Regions from separate parts of the Paenibacillus sp. FSL H7-0942 genome, predicted to be linked through region 1. Evidence: predicted binding sites of a transcription regulator. Region 1 holds the regulator's gene; each other region holds the start of a gene.
What was found. The regulator NrdR, encoded in region 1, represses ribonucleotide reductase genes. The targets are predictions, from matches to a motif close to AACACNATATATNGTGTT.
Positions count from the first base shown of each region.

Region 2: a site for NrdR is predicted at 2,013-2,030, ahead of MHI48_RS28405 (anaerobic ribonucleoside triphosphate reductase). Genes of this name have one in related genera too.
Region 3: a site for NrdR is predicted at 3,777-3,794, ahead of MHI48_RS10665 (adenosylcobalamin-dependent ribonucleoside-diphosphate reductase). Genes of this name have one in related genera too.

Region 1 is NZ_CP150279.1:2,179,990-2,185,604, reverse strand. Features, by position in the region: gene MHI48_RS09940 (S-layer homology domain-containing protein) at 1-2,497, shown strand, start outside; tRNA gene MHI48_RS09935 (tRNA-Ala) at 2,745-2,817, opposite strand; gene nrdR (transcriptional regulator NrdR) at 3,003-3,470, opposite strand; gene MHI48_RS09925 (alpha/beta-type small acid-soluble spore protein) at 3,587-3,808, shown strand; gene MHI48_RS09920 (lytic transglycosylase domain-containing protein) at 3,891-4,454, opposite strand; gene coaE (dephospho-CoA kinase) at 4,451-5,047, opposite strand; gene MHI48_RS09910 (manganese efflux pump) at 5,057-5,615, opposite strand, start outside.
Region 2 is NZ_CP150279.1:6,490,995-6,496,609, forward strand. Features, by position in the region: gene MHI48_RS28400 (histidine kinase dimerization/phospho-acceptor domain-containing protein) at 1-1,596, opposite strand, end outside; gene MHI48_RS28405 (anaerobic ribonucleoside triphosphate reductase) at 2,078-4,039, shown strand; gene nrdG (anaerobic ribonucleoside-triphosphate reductase activating protein) at 4,036-4,545, shown strand; gene MHI48_RS28415 (methyl-accepting chemotaxis protein) at 4,762-5,601, shown strand.
Region 3 is NZ_CP150279.1:2,342,820-2,348,434, reverse strand. Features, by position in the region: gene MHI48_RS10675 (flavin reductase family protein) at 1-114, opposite strand, end outside; gene catA (type A chloramphenicol O-acetyltransferase) at 346-993, shown strand; gene MHI48_RS10665 (adenosylcobalamin-dependent ribonucleoside-diphosphate reductase) at 1,076-3,715, opposite strand; gene MHI48_RS10660 (DEAD/DEAH box helicase) at 4,218-5,615, shown strand, end outside.

The sequences.
Region 1 (5,615 bases):
GAAAGTACGCGGCTATCTGGGGCCAGTAAGCAATTCACCGGATTATCAGGACGGACTGGCAAGTGGCCGTTACATCGTAGTTGAGTCTGAGTTTTATTCAGCGAGCGGCGGCAAAACAACGCTGGATGGCAGCAGTAACTCGACAAAGCAGGTTTACAACATCGTCCCAAACGGAGAGATCGTACTGACAGAGGGGAGTCCACTTCGCAACGTGGTTTTTGAACAGGACAAAGTTGTGAATCCGATCCTTGACAAGTTTACAACATTCACGGACAATTCGGTCAATCGCTCGCTCTACCTACACAAGGATGAAGACGGTAAAGTGATCAAAGGATTGCCGCTGTATGTTTATACTCACGGCATGTCACGCGGCGGTACAAACGCTGCGACAGACCAAAAAGCGGCCATGAAATCCGCCAACGGCTCGGTCGCTCTAATGAAAAAAATGGAGAAAAATCCTGACAAGTACGCCAGCCATGTACTGAATATTTCCTATAATGGCGTATCTGTTCCCTCAACAGAGAATGTTAAGAAGGTCATAGACGCCCTGATTGCCAGCGGCGAAGTAGACCCTAACCGTGTTTACGCGGCGGGCTTCTCATGGGGCGGCCAGTATACAAACAACTTAGTTAACAGCCACCCTGGCTTCTTCGCCGCCGCCGCACCTATGGCCCCGGTAAGCGGTTCACCGAATGCTAAGGACAACGACGCTCACAACAACCTGGCCTATTGGATGTTTTTAAATGCTCATAATGTTGGAGGCTACCAGACTAACCTCAATAACTTTATCAATAACAATATGCCAAAAATGATCAACGCGAGGGCTTCGCGCTTTGAGAGTAATGAGGTCCTTACGTGGCCCTACAATCAATTTGATCAGCCGAACCTGAGGCCGAATCCGGCCAACACACCTGTTCTGGCTGATTACATAGCGCACGAAGTTGAAGCGGCGGTTCTTTACAACCAGATAACTATGGGGAATTGGAGCATAGCTCCCACGGCGCAGTCCTCTAACTTGCCAGCTTGGAACAATGACTACACAGACGTCTTTGATTGGATGTTCGCGCAGAGAAAACCGGTCGTGCCAGGTGCTCCGAGCGGCTTCAAGGCGACAGCCGGTGACGGTCAGGTCACATTGAACTGGACCGCCCCTGCTGACGACGGTGGCAGTGCGATCTTGGGCTACAAGGTATGGTATGGCAACGGGACGCCGATCACACTGGATGCGACGGAGACCAAATATACCTTTAAGAACCTGACAAACGGCCAAGGCTACAACTTCACCATCATCGCGGTGAATGCAAAGGGCGACGGCGCGGAGATCAGTGCTACGACGACGCCGATGAAGACGACGACTCCCACTGTGCCTGATTCTGGCGGCAATACGGGCAACACCGGAAACACCGGAAATACCGGCAACATCGGTAATACGGGCAACACCGACAATACGGGCACCGGGACAGACCCTGGAACGTTGAAGTCGACCTACACAGTGAATACACCGAAGGATAAGCCCGCGGTCACAGACAAAAACGGCAACACCACCCTCCCCGGTGGCGGCGAGATTGCGACCAAAGGCGGGACGAAGATTAAGGTGCCCGAAGGCACAACGATAGACTCAAACGATAAGGTAACCATTCCGGCAGACAAGAGCGCCGAAGTGACACTACCCGGCGAAAACAACACAGTGACCATTTCGGGAGGATCGACGATAGCGAGCGACGGTACGGTTACAGTAGGCGGCAAAGACGCGCATGTGACCCTGCCCAACGGCAACCGTGTGGATATTCACGGCGGATCAAAGATACGGAGCAACGGAGCGGTTGTGGTAGGACCGAGCGGCGCAAGAGTTGACTTAGACAACGGCATGTCGCTGAACATCCGTGAGGGTACGGAGCTAGCATTTGATGACGCCACCCCACTGGGCTTCCTCGTGCTATCGGGCAATCCTTTCAGAGATGCCAACATGGACGACTGGTTTTACAACGATATAAATTTCGCCTACACATACGATCTTTTCAACGGCACCACGTCCACAACTTTCTCACCGGGCACCGCAATGACGCGTGCAATGTTCGTGCAGGTACTGGCCAATCTTGAGAACGTAAACCTCTCCAGCTACACGAGTTCCCGCTTTAACGACGTGACGGACGGACAGTGGTACACGGCGGCAGCCGAGTGGGCAGCCGAAAAAGGCGTAGTCAACGGTACAAACGCAGAACTGTTTGACCCCAATTCAACGATGACGCGCGAGCAGATGCTGGTGATACTGTACAACTACATGAAGTACAAAGGCTATGAGCTCCCTGAAAGCCACGCTAAGCCCTTCACGGACGAGAGTGAGATCAGCTCATGGGCATTGGAGGCCGTTCAGGCGCTACAAGGCATCGGCATTGTATTAGGCAAGTCGGACAACTTTTTTGCTCCCAAAGCCACCGCCACCCGCGCCGAAGTAGCCACGATCTTTGTAAGATTCGTCGAATATCTGGCTAAGTGAAAGCGTATACAGAAGAATGTAGCCCCTTCCGGCTGGACAATATCCAGCCGGAAGGGGCTCCTTGTTTACAAACTGTACTTTTTTTGACAACTCCACAGTCAGGACTTTAAACCCTCTATTTTTGCATCTAGAATATTCGTCCCCAAGCTCGTCCCCAAGTCCAAAAATTCTAATTAATTAATGCATGTTCTGATTTATTTCACGCACAAAAAAACGCCATCACATGACGTGATGGCGTTCTTGATTATGGAGCCTAGGGGGATCGAACCCCTGACCTCATCGCTGCCAGCGATGCGCTCTCCCAGCTGAGCTAAGGCCCCAAGATATGAAATAGATAACTTGTCCAGCACTGCTACGTTCCACAGGCGACTCCTATATCATATAAAATCCAGCTTTCGCTGTCAATCACTTTCTCAAGATCCAAAGTGATTGGAGAAGAACAACCGATTTCTCTGGTACACACGGACTGGAACTCCAGACTGCTCTTCTCCCTTTACCAACTTCACTAATCCTCCAGATCGTCTTTGGACAACAGGGATTTCAGTTCTTTCATGAACATATTGATATCTTTGAACTGGCGGTATACCGACGCAAAACGGACATACGCCACTTCATCGACTGGAAACAACTGTTCCATCAATAGCTCACCAATCTGGCGACTCTCGACCTCAGCATCGGCTGTATTACGCAGGGATTTCTCTACTTCAGATACCATCATCTCCAGGGTCTCTACGGAGACTGGACGTTTCTCACAGGCACGAATCAGCCCGCGGAGAATTTTATCCCGGCTGAACTCTTCACGACTGCCATCTTTCTTAATGACAATCAGTGGAGTCTCCTCAATCATCTCAAACGTTGTAAATCTTCGGGCACACTGCTCACACTCACGGCGACGACGAATGGATTTTGCTTCGTTGGCCGGACGCGAATCAAGCACTTTGGTACCCATATAACCGCAATAAGGACACTTCAAAACAGATCACTTCCCACGTTTTACTTTTTACCACATATTCCCTGTACTGATTTTGTAATGAAAAACGCATTGCCGACACATAATACTTTTACCAACCCGCGAGGAGGTGAACAGCAATGGCACAAAGCAATGGTAACTCCAACAACTTGGTGGTAACTAAAGCTTCCGCAGCACTCGAGCAAATGAAATATGAAGTTGCTCAAGAACTCGGAATCAGCATCCCACAAGACGGATACCAAGGTAACATGACTTCTTACGAGAACGGTTCGATCGGTGGGTACATCACGAAGCGTCTGGTAACAATTGCAGAACAGCAATTGGCAGGTCAATACCAATAATATCTGCATCGTAATACGCTACACAGAGGAGCATGGAGCGGCCGGTGAATAACCGGCCTGCTCTGTGCTTCTACTTATATACTTAGAACGTATTATAGATCTTTACATACTGATTATAATAGTAAATGACTCTTTGTACATAGTGACGCGTCTCACCAAACGGAATATCTTTCACTGTATCAAACGAGCCATCCCATACACCATCTCTAAGCCAACTGTTTACTTTGCCTGGTCCCGCATTATAGGCAGCGATCATAACTGCTTCATTGCCATCGAATTGATCGGATAGATTCCGCAGATACCATGTGCCTAATTGAATATTTCGTTCAGGCTCGTGCTTCAATTCCTCCAGCGAAGTGTCGGGAATTTTGGCTTGTTCCAGTATCCAATTCGCGGTGTCCGGCATCAGTTGCATGAGCCCAATGGCACCTCGTTTGGATTCCTTGCTTGTCTTAAAATTAGTCTCCACCTTGATAATGGAAGCAATCAGAAACGGATCAACCTCATAACTCTGAGATTGGGCACGGATCTCTTCCTTATAATGTATGGGATAGAACCATGCCATCCAGTTTGTATTCAGAAATAACACCAGTACAAAGGACACAAACATCAACAGCAGTACACGTTTCTTACGCAATATCTTCATAACAAACCCTTACGCTGTAGATATGAGTCAATTTGCTGCTCCGTCTCTGTCCATAAGCGGCTGTTATCGATGACAATGTCTGCCAGCTGCTTTTTGCGCTCAATATCCATCTGTACATCCATTCGAGCCTCGGCCTGTGCTGCAGTCATTCCATCCCGACTCATCAAGCGATCTCGTTGCACCGATCTCGGGACATATACTACCATGACTTCCTCGAAACCATCCTCCAGGCCTGATTCGTAGAGCAAAGGAATATCAGATACCACAAGTTTATCCGGATGTTGCAACGCGTATGCAGCAGCCCGTTCGCGCATCTCTCTTCGGATCGCCGGATGTGTGATAGCCTCCAATGCCTTTCGTTCCTCTGGTTGTTCGAAAACAATACTTCCGAGCTTTTTCCGATCCAGTGTTCCATCTTCGTTCAGTATGGCTTGTCCAAACCGCTTAACAGCGGCGGCCAACACGGGATGCCCGGGCATCATAACTTCCCGGGCAATAACGTCTGCATCGATGAGCAACGCTCCCTTACTGGCGAGATAGGCGGAAACACTGCTTTTGCCTGTCGCGATCCCGCCGGTTAAGCCTATATTCATCGTTTCACCTCATAACAACTTCATTATTCCCATAATCATTAACAATAGCGCTGGCAATACAGACAGTCTTCGCATCCAGCGCAGAGCTGAGAATCGTAGGCCAACCTTCATGCCGAGTGACAGAAACGCCCCACTAAACAGTGCAATAATGAGTGCTGTCCATAGTGTAGGGAATCCCAGAAGTGCCGCTCCCAAACCTGCTCCAAACGCATCCAGAGACAGGGCAATACCAAGCCACATCGCTTCTTGAGCAGATATACTCCCCGAGTTATCCATATCCGCCTTGGAGGGACTGCGAAGGATCTGAATGACAACGCCCAGCTTGCGCAGCTCCAGTGTAAATACCATTCGTTCCAGTGATCCATTTGAAGCCGACTGCTCCAGATCCAGTGCAAGCACCTGATTCCTGCCCTTTGAATCCGACAGTCTCTCTTGTGCTTCTCCCACTCCAGTTACCTTTGCTTCTGTTCCCTCACCCATTCCAGTGTCTGTTTCCAGCTGTTCTTTGCCTTGCTTTCGAATTAGTTGCAACAGTGACCATGCACCAATACCTATCAATATAACAGCT
Region 2 (5,615 bases), 2.7 Mb from region 1:
TCTGACCGGCTTGGTCAGAACAGCATCAAAGGCCTCTGCTTCATGCAATTCAATGTGCATACCATAAGGAACAAGAACAATGACGGGCAGATTCTCCAGTCGCTGTTTCAGTTCATGTACAAAATCAACCGCGCCACCTTCCATTAATCCCATATCCACAACGGCTACATCCGGCATGAATCCTTCCTTGATCCAATCATGCGCTAATGTCAAACCCGAGGTCATGTGTACATCCATCTCCCACCTACGCATCAGGGAAGAGACACCTTGCAAAATGTCAGGGTCCTTGGCAAGTAACACCTTTTTCCCTTTTAACCGCTGCTGAACACTTGCGAGCTGAGGTAACTCCCAGTATCTGCGTAACGGAAGTGAAATGTTGAATTCCGTCTCATTTTCCTTCACACTGCTCACCTGAATACGGCCATGCATGAGAATGGCAAGATTCTGGCTTACAGCTAAACCCAGATTGCTTCCAATCAGTTTTTGGATATTCAATTTTTCATCTTGGCTGTTAAAGGATGGTTTCTTCTTGTCCGATAACATCTGACCCGTGTACTTCACCTTGAGCTGAAGTGTACCGGTCTCCTCCAATTCTTCTCCGTTCACCACTGCTGTGATCAGAACGGAACCTTCACGCGTTGAATCGAGAGCATATTGAATGACGTGTGCAAGCAACTGTCCAATCTTGACTTCATCACCAACGAACACTTGAGATACATTCAGTTCAAGATTTAATCCCAGCTCAATGTTCTTGCCCGTCGCAATCCCGGCATAGAGATACACGGTATTCTCAATGGTACCTACCAGATCAAACGGATCATCATGTATAACCGTTTTACCTGCTTCATTTATGTTGAAATTCATCATATTATTCAGCAAGGAAAGCAGAATATTGCCGCTTGTCTCAATCATGTTCACATATTCGGACTGCTCCTCAGGCATATCCGGTGTGCGCATCAGATCTGTCAGTCCCAAAATACCGTTCAAAGGATTGCGAATCTCGTGACTCATTAGCTTCAACATCTGTGTTTTGGTCATAGCCTCAGATTCGGCACGTTCTTTCTCTGCCTGGAGCTGTTCTTGCATTTGTTCCGAATCACTCAATTTCTGCTCCTGAACATGCAACGTGCTTTCCAGATCAACAACATAACCCAGGAATACAGCCATCGCCTTCAGTGTCTTCATATCGGTTTCGCTGATCACATAACCAGGATCATCCATCAGACAGATGGTACCAAATGTTTCGCCCGATCTTCTCATAATAGGCACGCCCACGAAGAAGCGATTGCCAAGTCCGCTCGTAACGCCCATGGATCGTGTCATCGGATGTTCACATGTATCCGGGATCGTAAGCACGTTACCGTTGTCTCTTAATACCAGGCTGCAATATGAATCCGTAAATGGAAGTGCACTGCCTTTAACAACTAACTCTTCCGTACGATTAAAGGCCTCCAAAATGACATTGGTCACCCCGTCATTCGTGGCAACAAAGATGGTATTGACCTTCAATATACCGCTTAATACGTCTACGATATGGGCCGCAGCTTCCTTTATATCTTCATAGAAGCCTCTTGTAATGCCTTCTGCCGTCCCCATGATTCACCCCTCTTATCTTAGCTGCACTTTCAAATCTGTATTTCAGAATGTTTAATCACGTACAGGGGTCATCAAAAATCCGAATAGCTGTCACAATCTATACTTATATGATTAACACCGTAGAAGTATAAGAGAATCATACTCCCTGCCTATTGCCCATTTGCGGACAAAAGCAGGTCTTAAACGGATGGTTTAACGACCGCGAATTCATTGCAACTCGCCTTTTCAGCTTGATTAAAGTCCATCTTGTCCGACTTCGGATATTATACTTGCAGAATAACTAGAAATTATACGCTTCCGCTCAGACTTTGGGAACCTTTATCCGCAGCAATTAAAGGAAAGTCCATTTTGTTCAGTAAGCTGTGTGATCATGATCACACCCAAAAAACCACATATAGTTTATAAATGGATAAGACGAATCTACATATAGTATTTAACGTGAATTGAATGATAACCAAAATCATTTTAGGAGGAACCTTACATGAACATGCTTGAGTATGCCACCCCACCGGCATCCGATCTATTATCCGACCTGGGAAGACGAATTATTGGCGCAGAAGACGCCGATACGCTGAGGGAAAATGCAAATCTGAACGGGGATTCCTTCAGTGGTAAGATGAGCAGGCTCGGTTCGGAGACCGCCAAGTGGCATGCTCTGCGTCATGTGTTGCCGGAAGAGCTTGCCCAAGCTGTAGAGAATGGGGATCTGTATGTACACGATCTGGATCAGTATGCACTTGGAACGACCAACTGTATCTTTATCCCGTTTGACCGTCTCCTTGCTGCGGGTTTCAACACAGGTAACGGATCGGTTCGCACACCTCAGACGATCATGTCTGCCATGGCTCTGGTTGCGATCATCTTCCAATCCCAGCAGAACAGTCAATATGGCGGTGTATCGGCCAATAAAATTGACTGGGATCTGGCCCCTTATGTACAGCGATCGTTCCGCAAACACTACCGCAAAGGGCAACGGCTCTTTGGTGAAAATGTTCTGATCGGGGATGAACAGCTTCATCTGGATAGCATCGAAGCGAAGAATCAATGTCCGCGGGCATATGCCTTCGCCTATGAAGAGACTGAATTGGAGACAGGACAAGCTGCTGAATCACTGATTCATAACCTGAATACGATGAGCAGCCGGGCGGGTGGTCAGATTCCATTTACTTCACTGAACTATGGATTATGTACTTCTGCGGAAGGACGGTTGGTATCACGCTCGTTGCTGGAAGCAACCATTCGAGGCCTGGGCAACGGGGAGACTCCCGTGTTCCCTCAACATATTTTCCAATGTAAACAGGGGATCAATCAGGCTCAAGGAGAGCCGAACTATGATCTGTTCCGGCTCGCAGTCACCTGTTCATCCCGGCGGATGTATCCTAACTTTGTCAATGTGGATGCCTCTTTCAATCTGCCCTTCTATCATCCGGAAGATCCGGATACGATCATCGCAACCATGGGATGCCGCACACGTACACTGGCTGACCGGTTTGGTCGCAATCGTCAAAGTGGTAAAGGTAATCTGTCCTTCAACACCATTAACCTCGTGAAGCTCGGCATCCGGTTTGGTATTTGCCAAGGTGCAAGAGCTGTCGCTGACCGAACCGGATTCTATACTGCTTTGGAGTCAGTTATGCATAATGCCGCTTCCGGCCTGCTGCACCGCTACCGAATTCAGACATTGCAACCTGCCAAGGCATCGGACTTCATGATGCGGGAGGGTGTATGGGAAGGTGGAGAACAGCTTGGCCCGAACGAGCCGGTTGCCGAGCTTTTAAAGCATGGAACATTATCTCTTGGTTTTATCGGACTCGCGGAATGTATGACAGCTCTCTATGGGCGCCATCATGGACAGGACCCTCATGTACATCGCGAAGCGCTCAACATTATTCGGACCATGAGAGAGTTCTGTGACCGGATGAGCGAGCAGCATAACTTGAATATCACACTGTTTGCCACACCTGCTGAAGGGTTGTCCGGCAAATTCACGAAGATCGACAGAGAGCGTTATGGCATTATTCCCGGAGTGAATGATCGGGAGTATTATACGAATTCATTCCATATCCCGGTCTACCACACGCTTCCAGCATATCGGAAGATTGAACTGGAGGCACCGTTCCATACGTTATGTAACGCGGGTGCAATCTCCTATGTGGAGCTTGACGGAAACGTTCGGGCCAACACCGCAGCTTTCCTGCGGATCGTACAGTATGCACTGGCGCAGGATATCGGTTATTTCTCCATTAATCATCCAATTGATCGCTGCCCTGCATGTGGTTATGAAGGCGTCATTGGGAATGTATGCCCAAACTGTGAAGCCCACGAGAACCATGTACACTTCCAGCGGTTACGCCGCGTAACTGGCTATCTGACCGGGGATTACAAAGTACGCTTCAATGCTGCGAAACAAGCTGAAGTGCGGGATCGGGTGAAGCACCGGTGAATCTATATGGTTACATCCCGGAATCGGTAAATGAAGGGACCGGCCTGCGTGCCGTGTTGTTCATCAGCGGATGTCGTCACGCCTGTCCGGGCTGCTTCAGTCCGGATTCATGGAGCTTTCGAGCGGGTGAGCCCTTTACAGAGGAGCGGCAGCAGCAGATTCTGCATGAAGTGACGACCCATCCATTGCTGGATGGAGTTACGTTGTGTGGTGGTGATCCCTTTTTCTCGGCAGCAGAATGTACGTCTTGGGTCCAGCAACTCCGCGCTGCACGTCCTGATCTGACGGTATGGGCCTACACGGGATTCGAATATGAAGAACTGATTACCGACTCTGCGAGAGCGGAGCTTGCCCGGTTGTGCGATGTCATTATTGACGGTCGATACGTTGAAGCGGAGCGTGATGTCTCCTTGCCCTTCCGCGGCAGCCGGAATCAGCGTTTGATTGATGTCCGTGCAACACTAGCCACTCGAACCATCGTTACAATGCAGCTCAGTATGCTGTAAACATTGGTTTTATTCCCCTCACCAACTAACAAGGCACGGATCCCCAGCGGACTCGTGTCTTATTGGCGTATAGCGGTCTTCTTTAAGAAATAGGTTTTATCCATTCTCTCTATTTTCTTCTCTATTGCATGACGATATATAATATAGGTAGTTATTAAGTTAGCATTTAAAATTTAACCGTTTACATAAGGTAACCAGGGAGGAATCATCTTTTATATGGATATTGTTCAAGCATTAATTACATGTATGCCTTTCTTTCGAGATACGATTCGTCAGGATGTAACCCTCTCCGTGATTGATCATGAGAAATTCCTATATTTCTCAGCAGGGGAATCGTTAAAACAACTGAATTATCAACCCGGCGACCCTCTATTGGATGGAAATCGAAATTTTGCTGATCTCAACGGCGGTACAGTCAAACGATTCGATCACTACCCTAAAGATTTATTCGGTGTTCCTTTTGATGTGGCTTTTATCCCCATTAAAAATGAAAAAGGTGAAGTCATCGCCCTGTTTAATCTGCTCTACAGTATGGATGACCAAGACCAGTTGCAACAGCTCATGGATGCTACCGAAAATCTGACTAACCAGTTAATTGACAGTGTACAGCATGTAGCTGCACACTCCGAGGAACTCAGTGCCACAACCGAAGAGATCCGGAACAATTCCAAACAAGCCGTACAGAAATCAGGCAATGTCACTCAGGTCGCCAGTTTCATTCGTGAAATCTCCGAGCAAACCAATCTGCTTGGCTTGAATGCAGCTATAGAAGCTGCCCGTGTAGGGGAAGCTGGTGCAGGTTTTGGCGTTGTTGCCAAAGAAATTCGCAAACTGTCTGTCGATACCAAAGAAGCAACGGCCCGTATTGAAGATTCTCTTCTCTCGGTTCGGCAATCCATTCAAGGCATGGAGAATGAACTTGGTGAGATCACTGCAAGCTCCCAAGAGCAGGCTGAACTCGTAAACAATTTTATGAGCACAATTGAGCAACTGAATGAAACCAACAAACAATTGAAGCAATTTGTGCAAAAAATGATTACGTTTGACGGAAAATAAAAATACGTTTAATG
Region 3 (5,615 bases), 160 kb from region 1:
GTATGTATGCCATCCGGACGCCATCACATTCTGAACTCCCTCATGACGTGAAGTCACCACCGCTACCATTCCAGGATAAGAATAAAATATAGGTTCTTCTATCGGCTGACGCATCTAATCCCCTCTCTTCTTCGTTATAAAGACAATTTTAATTATAAAGGAAAGAAACAGGTTGAAAAAGCGTTTTGCAGACGATTTCGCTATAAGCGACATATTCACTATCATGGTATACTGAAATGGTCAATTTCTAAAAATACGATACTGGGAATGTGATAGGATATGGTCAAATCAGTCAAATATACCTCCTAAATAAATCCATTATTCAAATTTAGGAGGTTATAACTTATGTTTAATTCAATCGTGTTAGATCAGTGGGATCGAAAGCCATACTTTGACCACTACTTGAATCAGGTCAGATGTACCTACAGCATAACTGCTAATCTGGATATCACTCTATTGATCAACGAACTGAAGCTTAAAGGATTGAAGTTCTATCCGGCTCTTATTCATATGATCTCTACGGTCGTCAATGCACACAGGGAATTTCGAACTTGTTTTGATGCCGAGGGGAGATTGGGCTACTGGGACGAAATGTCTCCGAATTATACGATTTTTCATGAGGACAACAAGAGTTTCTCAACGATCTGGACAGCATTCCATGAAGATTTCGAGACGTTCCACATTCGTTATCTGGAAGATATGAAGAATTACAAAGATCACAAACAATTTGTTGCCAAACCCACTGAACCGCCAAATACTTTTCCCGTTTCCAGTATTCCTTGGGTGAACTTTACGGCATTTAATCTGAATATTTACAACGAGGGAACCTACTTGTTGCCTATTTTCACGATGGGGAAATATGTTCAACAGAATGATAAAGTATATCTTCCCTTATCCGTTCAGTTACATCACGCCGTGTGCGACGGCTACCATGCTGGTGTTGTATTTAATGAATTGCAATCACTTGCAGATCGATGCCAAGATTGGTGTTAGTTATCTAAATGACAAAAAGGCACTCCTGACTTCGTAATGGAGTCAGGAGTGCCTTTCTTTTTCTCTTTTTTTCAAAAGATATTTAATTGCATTTACTGTACCCACAGTTGCTGCATGTTTTGCAACCTTCCACATTCATCAGGGATGCCGAGCCGCATGAAGGACATAAATCTCTCGATTCGATAAAGGTTTTCTGATCCTCCACTTCTGGATACGTGCTCTCCACTTGATTCTGTTCTATTAATGCTCCAGTTTCGTTCTCCTGCACATCGCTCTGTACATGACATTCCAATGCTTTGGCGACTGCATCAGCAATCGATTCCACCCGGTTGGCCCCGAAGCCAATCGCTCCCGAACCACCGATTCCCTTGAGATGTTTGATCAACAGTTCAACCTTGTGCCCATGATCTCCGTATCGAAGGAACAGAGAGCATACTCGACCGAGTGCCTCAGCCATGGCAAACACGTCCGATCCCGCTTTGCCCACGTTCAGGAAGATCTCACCCGGCGTTCCCTCCAGATCATTGATCGTAATGTAAGCCATCCCGAATGGCGTATTGATTTTGTATGTCGCACCGCGCAGTACTTGAGGACGGCTTCTGTATTGTTTATCCAGCACTGTAGAAGAGGACGGGGCTTGATCGGAAGAATGCGTTCTAACACCAACCTGGCTATTCGAAGTTCCATCACTTGCCTGTACTTCAGCATTATTCGGGTTTTCTATAGCAGATACGACTGTCTTCTCTTCAGCTTCCGCCGTGTTCTGATCTTCACCTTGGGTCTCTTCCTTCTTCGACGTGGACAACACCTGCACATCCCTGCTGCCATCACGGTATATCGTTACTCCTTTGCAGCCAAGGTCGAAGGCCAGTTCGTACAGCTCAGCCGTATCCTCCATTGTAAAATCAGCCGGACAGTTGGCCGTCTTCGAGATCGAACTATCCACCCATTGCTGAATCGTTGCCTGCACCCGTATGTGATTCTCAGCCGACAAATCCATCGCCGTCACATAATAGTCTGGTAAAGCTTCACCAGGATGTTCATCCAGCCAATCTTGTGCGATCGGTACGAACTGTTCATCATAACCTAGACGGCTTTGACGGAAATACTTGAAGGCGAAATACGGCTCAATACCTGTTGATGTGCCCACCATCGTACCTGTACTTCCCGTTGGCGCTTGTGTGATCAGTGTGACATTTCGAATGCCCTGTTTACGGATGGCCTCTCCCACTTCAGGGTACGTCGCAACCATGTTTTTCATGAATCCACTCTGTAAATACGGTTCAGCTTCAAAAGCTGGGAAAGCTCCCTTCTCTGCTGCAATCTCTGCCGATGCCAGATAGGCCTCCTTCGCCATGAATCCATACAGTCTATCCAGAAAAACAAGAGATTCAGGACTGCCGTATCGAATACGCAGCTTAATCATCAGCTCTGCCAGTCCCATGGTGCCAAGCCCAACCCGGCGTTCACGCTGCTGATTCAGTCTATTTTCCTCAAAATGATATGGTGTTGCATCGATGACATTGTCCAAAAATCTAGTCGAGATACGAGTGGTTTCCGCCAGTTCATCCCATGCCACATCATGATTTGTTTCATCGTAGAATTTGGACAGATTAATGGCAGACAGATTACATACACCCCAGGCAGGCAGACCCTGTTCTGCGCAAGGATTAGTACAGATAATCGGATTGAAGTACCAGCTGTTGGACATCTGGTTGTAGTACTCCATGAATACCACACCGGGCTCTGCCGATTTCCAGGCTGATTCAATAATGGTATGCCAGATTTCGCGCGCCTTCAGTGTACGATAGTGCACCACCGAATGACCTGCGGCTTTCCATTGCTGCATATCCCCGTTCCACTCGATGTCGTAGTCCGGATCGTTCGTATCGGGGAAAACCAAGTCCCAATCTCCGTCCTGCTTGACAGCCTCCATAAATGCGTTGCTCACACATACAGACAGATTGGCATTGGTCACCTGCCCCATCGTTTGTTTCACGGTAATAAAATCAAGCACATCTGGATGCCAGTCATTCATCATCAGCATGAGCGCACCCCGGCGGCTTCCGCCCTGTTCAATCAGTCCAGTCGTATAACTGAACAATCCGCCCCACGATACGGAACCGCTGGATGATCCGTTGACACCTTTCACCACCGCTCGGCGAGGACGCAAAGAGGACAAATTAATGCCAACACCTCCCCCACGTGCCATAATCTCCGTCATCTCGGTCAAAGTCTTCATGATTCCACCCCGACTGTCTTGCGGAGACGGAATGACATAACAATTGAAAAGTGTCAGCTCATCGCTTGCCCCCGCGCCCGCAGCAATGCGGCCTCCGGGTACTAACTTCCAATCTTCCAACACAGAGCGGAACTTGGACTCCCACTTCGCCCGCTGATCAGCTGTGGATTCTACAGAAGCCATCGCTTTGGCAAGACGGTCCCACATCTCTTCTGGAGTTTTTTCTATGTTGAGTGTCAATTTCTCCACGTTTGTCTCAATCATCTCTCCGCTTCGAGTCCTTACCTGTACAAGCTGACCCTGACGTTCTATGATTTCGCCCACTTCCTTGGTTGGGAACTTCGGATCATCCTTCGTTAATACCAATACCACATCTCCGACCTTGGCATGATTCGAATCAGCGTCCTTCCAGGCGTATCGGTCCAGGAATATTTTTTCGCTAAGTCCTTCTAATTGGTACGATCGTTGGTTCGATTTCATCGCTACATTCAACCTCCCCGGCATAAAGCTCCATTTTCACTATAGAAGTAAATTATGATGAAACACCACATATAGTGATATAAAACCAGTATATTACACCATATATTGATTTTCCATACGACTTTTATCACAGACCTTATTTTATAGACTCCCTAAACACGGACAAGCTTCTTGTAAATAAACTGTAGTTCACATTGGTTCAACTAAACTTTTTACACAAGAACGGAGAGGACAGAAATAACCTGAAGAAGCGAAGCGTTGGCCTAAAAGCTTTCTGAAAGAAAGCTGCATCGAAAGCATACGCTATCCCCGGGTTTTCCCCCTTTGGACAAGGGAATCAAAAAAAATCTGGGGATAACAGCGATTGAAGGTTATTCTGTCATCGGAGTGACAAGTGTAAATATTCCTTATTTGAACCCACATAGTTATGAACTGACTCTCATTCGTCCATACTATTACCTACGAATAAAACGTCATCACGTATGGCAGGGGAGGAAACACCATGAACCGGAAAAACCCGCATCACACGAATCAACCTGTAGCCGAGCTGCCCGTTCCTTTAGAATTTGATCGGACTTGGATTAATCAATTAGAATCACGACTGGATAAAGGAGGTCCTTGGGGGGATTATCGACTCTTCCAACTGGGCATTCAAGCCGAAGAGACCAACCTGATTCCCAATTTTGACGAGATCCAATGTCTCAAGCATCTACAAGGCCTTACCCCACTCCCTCACCAGATGGACACTGCTCGCAGAGTATTATTTGAAATGTCAGGCCGGGCCATTCTCGCCGATGAGGTGGGTCTGGGCAAAACCATTGAAGCCGGTCTCATTCTGAAAGAATATATGGTTCGGGGTCTCGTATCCAAGGTACTCATTCTCGTGCCAGCCTCTCTTGTGTTGCAATGGGTACGGGAGTTGAATTCAAAATTTGGCATCCCTGCTATTGCTCAGAAAAAGGCCTATTCCTGGCAGAATGAAGTGGTTGTTGCTTCCATGGATACAGCCAAACGTGACCCACATAAAGATATGCTGCTGAATACCGACTACGACATGATTATTATTGACGAGGCTCATAAACTCAAAAACAAGAAAACAACCAACTATCAATTCATGCTCAAATTGCGCAAAAAGTATTGTCTGTTGCTTACAGCTACACCTGTGCAGAACGATATGAGTGAATTGTTCAATCTGATCAACCTGCTGAAGCCCGGTCAACTGGGTCGTCAGGGTGACTTTGCGGCCAACTTTGTTGTAGACAAACGAGTTCCGAAAAATCAGGAACAGCTTAAGAACGAGTTATCCAAAGTCATGATTCGTAACCGCCGCGGCGAAGGCCCTGTTCAATTTACCAAACGGAATGTCTCCAACGTGAATCTGCAACTATCGCCCGAAGAACAAGCGCTTTATGATGGCGTGACTTCCTTTGTTAAAGACCAGTACCAGGAAGCTGGCGGTAACCTGAGCAGCATGCTCTCCCTTGTTACATTGCAGCGTGAAGTGTGCAGCAGTCGGGATGCTGTATTCGTGACGCTGGTTAATCTGTCGAAGAAACTTCCGCTGGACTCTCCCCTTCGGGACAAGATTTGGGAACTCGTTGCCCATATTAAAGCGATCAAGGAGAATACCAAAGCGGAGAAAACGATGGAGCTGGTTCGGAACATGAATGAAAAAGTAATTATCTTCACTGAATACCGGGCCACGCAGGAGTATCTGCTAAACTATTTCCGCAACAATGGGCTTACGGCTGTACCCTATCGGGGTGGCATGAATCGAGGCAAAAAAGACTGGATGATGGATCTCTTCCGCGGGCGTGTGCAGGCCATGATTGCAACCGAAGCGGGTGGTGAAGGCATTAATCTGCAATTTTGCCATCATATGATCAACTTTGATTTGCCT